DNA from 2 places in the Burkholderia sp. Tr-20390 genome. Region 2 is predicted to be linked to the other one. Evidence: riboswitches for the same ligand, from Rfam matches in the RefSeq annotation. Region 2 holds a riboswitch; the other holds the start of a gene.
The links. A riboswitch is a leader RNA that binds a small molecule or an ion and turns the genes downstream of it on or off. The one in region 2 is predicted to bind thiamine pyrophosphate.
Positions count from the first base shown of each region.

Region 1: linked by a shared signal. The riboswitch ahead of thiC (phosphomethylpyrimidine synthase ThiC) and the one ahead of G3N98_RS36445 (FAD-dependent oxidoreductase) in region 2 are both predicted to bind thiamine pyrophosphate.

Region 1 covers NZ_JAAGPC010000221.1:6,608-10,813, reverse strand. The annotation lists gene G3N98_RS34835 (XRE family transcriptional regulator) at 1-241, shown strand, start outside; gene G3N98_RS34830 (molybdopterin-dependent oxidoreductase) at 312-1,100, opposite strand; gene G3N98_RS34825 (cytochrome b/b6 domain-containing protein) at 1,130-1,762, opposite strand; gene G3N98_RS34820 (pentapeptide MXKDX repeat protein) at 1,856-2,131, opposite strand; TPP riboswitch at 2,404-2,520, shown strand; gene thiC (phosphomethylpyrimidine synthase ThiC) at 2,645-4,206, shown strand, end outside.
Region 2 covers NZ_JAAGPC010000259.1:4,820-9,025, reverse strand. The annotation lists partial or broken gene G3N98_RS36460 (thiamine phosphate synthase) at 1-419, opposite strand, end outside; gene G3N98_RS36455 (thiazole synthase) at 416-1,231, opposite strand; gene thiS (sulfur carrier protein ThiS) at 1,281-1,478, opposite strand; gene G3N98_RS36445 (FAD-dependent oxidoreductase) at 1,511-2,647, opposite strand; TPP riboswitch at 2,873-2,996, opposite strand; gene G3N98_RS36440 (ABC transporter ATP-binding protein/permease) at 3,266-4,206, shown strand, end outside.

The sequences.
Region 1 (4,206 bases), on a different contig from region 2:
GGGCCAGCCGGCCGAAGCCGAGAACATGAAGCTGCGATCCGAGCTGATGATCGCGCTCAAGCAACGCATCGCGCAGCTCGAACTCAGTCAGGCCCAGGCTGCGGAACGACTGGGCGTCACGCAGCCGCGCGTCTCCGACCTGATGCGCGGCAAGATCAACCTGTTCGGGCTCGACGCGCTCGTGAACATGGCGGCGGCCGTCGGCCTGCGCGTCGACCTCCAGGTACGCGAATCCGCGTGACGCGTGACGTGCGATGCCGCGCTGCCCGGCGCATCGCGGGCATGCGCCGCCACCGCGCGCCACGCCCCGCTCACGATCCGCCGAACCAGTTGTACCCCTGGTCGACCCAGTAGCCGCCCGGAAACGTATCGGTCACGAAGATTTCCATGATGTGCTTCGGGTTCTTGTAGCCGAGCTTGGTCGGCATCCGCAGCTTCATCGGGAAACCGAACTCCGGCGGCAGCCGCTGGCCGTCGTAGTCGAACGCGAGCAGCGTCTGCGGATGCAGCGCGGTCGGCATGTCGATACTCTCGTAGTAATCGTCCGCGCACTTGAAGCCGACATACTTCGCCCGCGTGTCGGCGCCGGCGCGAGCGAGAAACGCGCCGAACGGCGTACCGCCCCAGCGGCCGATCGCACTCCACCCTTCCACGCAGATATGCCGCGTGATCTGTTCCGCGTGCGGCAGCGCATACAGTTCGTCGAGCGTCCACACGCGCTTGCCCGTCACGCGGCCGGACAGCACGAGCCGATACGTCGACGCGTCGACGTGCGGCACGTCGTCGATCCCGTAGTACGCGTTGAACGGGAACGGTCGCGTGATGTCGGCTTCGGTGTAGGTCGGCGCGAGCCGCTCGCCACTGAACAGCCAGGCCTGCACGCGGTCGTTCATGCGCGACACCGTCTCGAGGAACGTATTGACCGACGCGTCGTCCTTCAGCGTGCAGCCGGTCAGCATCGTCAGCCCGCCGAGCGTCAGCACGCGCCGGTTGAACAGCCGCCTCGACGGCATCTCGAGCTCGCGGCGCACGTCGAGTTCGAGCGACTTCCGGTCGAGCGTCCAGCGCGAACCGTCGCGCTTGGTTTCGGATTCCGACATGATGATTTCCTTCATCCGAGGTTGACGGGTCAGCGCCCGCGCAGCATCGCGAGCAGCGAGCGCGGCACCAGCAGCGCCATCGCGACGTGCACGGCAATGAATGCGACGAGCAGCGACATCGCCCAGAAGTGCACGACTCGCGCGTTGTCGTAGCCGCCGAACAATTCGCGCAGCAGCGGGAATTGCACGGATTTCCAGATCGTGAGCCCCGACAGCACCAGCACGACGAGATCGACGATCGCGGTCAGGTAGGCGGCGCGCTGCACCGCGTTGTAGACGCTCAGGTCGGCGTGCGACAACCGCCCGCCCAGCGCGGCACGGATGTCGCGCCAGATCGACGCCGGCGTGACGGGCAGCATCTTGCGCGCGAGGCGCCCCGTCGCGATCGACATCGTCAGGTAGAACAGCCCGTTGAAGACGAGCAGCCACATCGCCGCGAAATGCCATTGCAGCGCGCCGCCGAGCCAGCCGCCGATCGTGATCCCGTGCGGGAACGTGAACGGCGGATAGATCGGCGACGCGTCGTAGATGCGCCAGCCGGACAGCACCATCAGGATCGCCGCGAGCGCGTTGAGCCAGTGGCTCGCGCGCACCCACAGCGGATGGATCGGGCGCGCGGGCGGCGTGGCGGCCGCGCGGCCGGTGGCGGGAACGGTTTGCATGATGAAGACTCCCGGAATGAGTCAACGGGACGGGACGCGATGCGGGCGGCCGCCGTGCGACGCACGCGCCGGCCGCGCCGCGTCCGCCTTTCGTCAGTTCGACGGCGCCATCTTGTCGCCCGACGGCTTGCCCATCTCGTCGTGCGACATCGCGTCCTTCTTCATCGCGTCTTTCTTCATCGCATGCTTCTTCATGCCGTCCTTCTTCATCGCGTCATGGCCCATTGCATCCTTGGCCATCGCGTCGTGGCCCATCGCGTCCTTCGACATCGACGAGCCCGGCTGCGACATCGCATCGTTCTGCGCATACGCGCCCGTGGCGATCGTGGCGAAAGCGGCGACGCAAGCGGCAATCAGTACTTTTTTCATGACATCTCTCCAAAACAACATGGGTTTAAGGAGCCGAATAGACGGACGACGTCGCGGGAAATGACAGCCGCTGCGAAAATTTTTTTTGAGGTTGCGCGAAAGCGCGTCATGCTGCACCGCTTTGCCGCGGCCGGCCAAGCCGGGAGGCCATGCGGCAGCGACGCGCGCTGCCATTTCGACGGGCCACCGTGCCGCCCGCCATGCTGCGGCCGCACCGGGGCAGCCGATCCTCTCCCGGTTGAAACCGCCGCCAAGCCAGTGTATCGTGTGCCCTGCTAACGCGGGGGTCCTGCAATGCGCCCGGTCAAACAACCGGCATTGCGGGTGAGAAATACCCTTTGAACCTGATCTGGATAATGCCAGCGCAGGGAAGCGTACGGATTTCGCCGCCATCCTTCTGACGAAATCCGCCGCCTCACCAAGCCTCGTCTCCTGCTTAGCTCGAGCCCCACATACGTCAAGGGCTCCGGGCAAGCGCCGAAGCGCCTGTCCGGCGCTCACACAGGAGATTGCATGAACGCCAATCCGAAGTTTCTGTCCGCCGACGCTCATGTCGATGCCGCGGCCGTCGCCCCGCTGCCGAATTCCCGCAAGGTCTATGTCACCGGCTCCCAGCCCGACATCCGCGTGCCGATGCGTGAAATCACGCAGGCCGACACGCCGACCGGCTTCGGCGGCGAAAAGAATCCGCCGATCTACGTGTACGACACGTCGGGCCCCTACACCGATCCGGACGCGAAGATCGACATTCGCGCGGGCCTGGCCGCGCTGCGTCAGGGCTGGATCGAGGCACGCGGCGACACCGAAGTGCTCAGCGGCCTGTCGAGCCAGTACGGCCTCGAGCGCGCGGCCGACCCGGCCACCGCCGACCTGCGCTTCCCGGGCCTGCACCGCAACCCGCGCCGCGCCCAGGCCGGCAAGAACGTCACGCAGATGCACTACGCGCGCCAGGGCATCATCACGCCGGAAATGGAATACATCGCGATCCGCGAGAACCAGCGCCGCGCCGAGTACCTCGAGAGCCTGAAGGCCAGCGGCCCGAACGGCGCGAAGCTCGCCGCGATGATGGGCCGCCAGCACCCGGGCCAGGCGTTCGGCGCAGCGGCCTTCGGCGCGAATGCGCCGGCCGAGATCACGCCGGAATTCGTGCGCTCGGAAGTGGCGTGCGGCCGCGCGATCATCCCCGCGAACATCAACCACCCGGAATCCGAGCCGATGATCATCGGCCGCAACTTCCTCGTGAAGATCAACGCGAACATCGGCAACTCGGCCGTCACGTCGTCGATCGGCGAGGAAGTCGACAAGATGACGTGGGCGATCCGCTGGGGCGGCGACACGGTGATGGACCTGTCGACCGGCAAGCACATCCATGAAACGCGCGAGTGGATCATCCGCAACAGCCCGGTGCCGATCGGCACGGTGCCGATCTACCAGGCGCTGGAAAAGGTCAACGGCAAGGCCGAGGACCTCACCTGGGAAATCTTCCGCGACACGCTGATCGAACAGGCCGAGCAAGGCGTCGACTACTTCACGATCCATGCGGGCGTGCGCCTGCAATACGTGCCGCTCACCGCGAACCGGATGACCGGCATCGTGTCGCGCGGCGGCTCGATCATGGCGAAGTGGTGCCTCGCGCACCACAAGGAAAGCTTCCTGTACGAACACTTCGAAGAGATCTGCGAGATCATGAAGGCGTACGACGTGAGCTTCTCGCTCGGCGACGGCCTGCGCCCCGGCTCGATCTACGACGCGAACGACGAAGCGCAGCTCGGCGAACTGAAGACGCTCGGCGAACTCACGCAGATCGCGTGGAAGCACGACGTGCAGGTGATGATCGAAGGCCCCGGCCACGTGCCGATGCAACTGATCAAGGAGAACATGGATCTCCAGCTCGACTGGTGCAAGGAAGCGCCGTTCTACACGCTCGGGCCGCTGACCACCGACATCGCACCGGGCTACGACCACATCACGTCCGGCATCGGCGCCGCGATGATCGGCTGGTTCGGCACCGCGATGCTCTGCTACGTGACGCCGAAGGAGCACCTGGGCCTGCCGAACAAGGACGACGTGAAGGA
Region 2 (4,206 bases):
GCGCGGGTTTCATCGCCGTCGCGCCAGGCCAGCGCCAGCACCAGCGCGTCGATCGGCGCAAAGCCGCAATCCAGGAACGCCGCGAGCGCGGCGATCCAGTCGTCCCCGAGCGGATGCGCGGCGTCGAGCGCGTAACGCGCGCCCGCCGTGTGAAACACCGCGCCCTGCTCGTCGAATTCGATCGCGACGGCGCCCGGCGCCGCGGGCCGCGACGCGGCCGACACGCGCGCCTGCGCGGTGCGGTCGCCAGCCGAGACGATCAGCACGTCGCCATCGGCCGGCACATCGGGCACCGCGACACAAAGCCGCCACGGCGCAGTGCCGCGCGGCCAGTCGCCGAGCCGCGCGCGAATCCGCTCGGCCGCTTCGGCCAGTTCGTCGGCCGGTGGCCAGAATGCATCGGCGAAACGCGCGCTCATGCGCCGCCTCCGTCCTGGTGCCAGAACGGCATCCCGACGACCGGGGTGCTCGCATGCGCGGTCTCGCGCGCATCCATCGGCCCGGCGAGATAGGCGGCACGGCCGGCCTCGACGCCCTGCGCAAACGCGCGCGCCATGATCTCGGGATGCGTGGCCTGCGACACGGCCGTGTTCAGCAACACGCCGTCGAAGCCCCACTCCATCACCTGGCATGCATGCGACGGCACGCCGAGCCCCGCGTCGACGATCAGCGGCACGTCCGGCAGGCGCTCGCGCAGCACGCGCAGGCCGTACGGGTTCACGACGCCCTTGCCCGTGCCGATCGGCGCGCCCCACGGCATCAGGGCCTCGCAGCCGACGTCGAGCAGGCGCCGGCCGATCACCAGATCCTCGGTGCAGTACGGCAGCACCTTGAAACCGTCCTTGACCAGTTGCGCGGCCGCTTCGATCAGGCCGACCGGGTCGGGCTGCAGCGTGTAGTCGTCGCCGATCAGTTCGAGCTTGATCCAGTCGGTGCCGAAGACCTCGCGCGCCATGTGCGCGGTGGTCACGGCTTCGGCGACGGTCTGGCAGCCGGCCGTGTTCGGCAGCAGCGGCACCGCGTGGCGCTTGAGCAGGTCGAAGAAGCCGGCTTCGGCCGTGCCGCCGGTCATCTGGCGGCGCAGCGCGACCGTCACCATCCCGGGACGCGACGCGGCGATCGAATCGGACAGCGACTGCAGCGACGGATAGCGCGACGTGCCGAGCAACACGCGGCTTGCGAAGGTTTCGCCGTACAGCGTCAACGCGTCGGCGGAGGTGAGGGACGTCATGTCGTTTTCCTGAAAGAGCGGGGACGAAGCGTGAACAACGCGGCGGCGCTCAGCCGCCCGCGACCGGGTGCACGACGTCGAGCTTGTCGCCCGCCGCGAGTGCGCGCGCCGCGTGCTGCGTGCGCGCGACGAAGTTGCCGTTCAGCGCGACCGCGTACGGCGGACGCGCGCCGTACGCGGCGAGCGCGTCGGCCACCGTTGCGCCGTCGGGCAACGTCAGGTTCTGTTGGTTGATCTGGATGTCCATGGGGCTTCGTCGAATTCGGTCGGCAGCGCGCGTCAGGCCGGCTGGCGCGCGTCGTTGCGGTGATGAAGGAGCGTCGGCCAGCGCTCGGCGTCGCGCCACGCGGCGAACGCATCGGCATCGCCGAACGCGCCGCCGAGCGCGGCTTCGGCAACAGCGACCGCCGCGTGCGCGACTTCCGGCGCGATCATGAAGCCGTGCCGGTACAGGCCGTTGACGGCGAGCGTCGACGCGCCGTCCCAGATCACCGCCGGGCGATGATCGGGCAGCGTCGGCCGGCACTGCGCATTGAGTTCGAGGATGCGCGCCTCGCCGAACGCCGGATGCACGGAGAACGCCGCGCTCAGCAGTTCGAGCGCGGAGCGCACGCTGACGGGCGACATGTCCTCGCCCTCCACCTCGGTCGCGCCGATCACATAGAGATCGTCCTGCTTCGGCGCGATGTACAGCGGGTAGCGCGGATGCAGCAGCCGCACGGGCCGGGTGAGCCCGATGCCGGGCGCACGCACGCGCGCGACTTCGCCACGGATGCCGCGCAACGCGGGCAGCGCGGGTTTCGCGCCGAGCCCGCGGCAATCGATCGTGAAATGCGCGGCGGGCAGGTTTGCATCGTCGATGGTGACGTGCCAGTGCAGGTCGACGCCGCGCTCGACGAGGCCGGCCGCGAGCGCGCGCAGCGCCTGGCGATTGTCGAGCTGGCCTTCGTTCGGCAACAGCAGGCCGCGCGCGAAGCGGCCCGCGAGCACGGGCTCGGCCGCGTCGACCTGCGCGCCGGCGAGCGTCACGAAACCGCGGTCGAACAGGTCGGCCGGCGCGTTCGCGCGCACGCGCCGCTCGAACAGCGGCGCCTCGGCGCGATCGGCGTGGTGCCAGACGACGAGCGTGCCGTGCTGCTGGAAGAAGACGGGTTCGGGCAGTTCCGCGAGCCACTGCGGCCAGCGCGCGAGCGACGCGGCGCCCAGCTCGGTGATCAGCAGCTCCGCGCTCGCCGCTTCCGCGAGCGGCGCGAGCATCGCGGCCGCGATCCACGCGGCCGACTGCTCGCCGTCCGGGCCGCCGCGCTCGTAAAGCGCGACGCGATGCCCGTCGCCCGCGAGCCGCCAGGCAATCAGGCGGCCGACGAGGCCGCCGCCGAGCACCGCGAAATCGGGTCGGGAATCCCGGGCGTTCATCGCGCGCCCTCCGCGCGAGCACGCACGACGAGCGTCGACGCGCACGCGCCGCCGCATGCGAGTGCACGCGGCATCGGGCCGGGAACCATGCAAAAGACTGAAGATTGTGCGGTCATCATTCCTTCCGTAACGCGCAAAGCGCGTACCCAAAAGGACGAAACCGGCAGCAAAGGCCGGCCGGGCGGGACAAGGGCGCTGACCATGTGGGATGGCAGCCAGCGCGACCCGGCGGGATCAGAAACTTCCCTCGCCGGTATTACCCGGATCGGGTGCGAAGGGTCTTTCTCAGCCTCATCGCGCTGCCCGGAACATCTGCCGGCCGCGCCACGAAGCACCCCTGTTTCGTCGTCGGCCATTAGACCATAAAAGCGGAAAGCGCCGCAAACTGTCCCCCTTGCGGCAAATTCGCCGACGTGCCGCGCCGCTCTGGCACAATGCCCGCAGGCCGGCCGCGCGAGCGGCCGGTTGCCGCGTCACCGCCGGCCTTAAGTGCCGTTTAAGACGCGCGGGCGACCATCCGGACGCCCGCCGTCAGTCGGCGCCGCGTCCCGGCATGCCGTATCGCGGCGCGCGCCCGGCTTCGCCCGGCCCGCGCGCCGGCTACTCATCAGGAAGCACATGACCCAATCGATCGATCCCGTCCGCTCCGCCTCCGACGCGCCGCAGGACGAGCGCCCGGTATCCGCATGGAGCCTCATCAAGCCCTACTGGGTATCGTCCGAATGGAAAATCGCGTGGGGCCTGCTGGTCACGATCATCGCGATCAACCTCTGCGTGGTCTGGATCAACGTCCGGCTGAACAAGTGGAACGCGGAGTTCTACAACGCGCTGCAGTCGAAGGACGTCCACGACTTCCCGAACCTGCTGATGCAGTTCTCCGCGCTCGCGTTCGCCTTCATCATCCTCGCCGTGTACGGCCGCTACCTGCGGCAGATGCTTGGCTTTCGCTGGCGCCAGTGGCTCACCGACCGCTTTCTCGGCCAGTGGCTCGGCGATCGCGCGTTCTACCGGATCGAGCGTGACCGCCTCGCCGACAACCCCGACCAGCGGATCACCGACGATCTCCAGTCGTTCGCGACGACCACGCTCGCGCTGTCGCTCGACCTGCTGTCGACGGTCGTCACGCTCGTGTCGTTCATCACGATCCTGTGGTCGCTCGCCGGCGCGCTGACGATTTCGCTCGGCGCGACGCCGATCGCGATCCCCGGCTACATGGTGTGGGCGGCCGCGCTGTACGCGGTGGTCGGCTCGCTGATCATCCAGAAGGTCGGCCATCCGCTCGTGTCGATCAACTACCAGCAGCAGCGCGTCGAGGCCGATTTCCGCTTCGGGCTGATCCGCGTGCGCGAGAACGCCGAGCAGATCGCGTTCTACGACGGCGAGAAGACCGAGACCGGCAACGCGCAAAACCTCTTCATGCGCATCCGCGACAACTGGTGGCGCGTGATGAAGTACACGAAGCGGCTCACGTTCGTGCTGAGCTTCTACGGGCAGATCGCGATCATCTTCCCGCTCGTCGTCGCCGCGCCGCGCTATTTCGCGGGTGCGTTCTCGTTCGG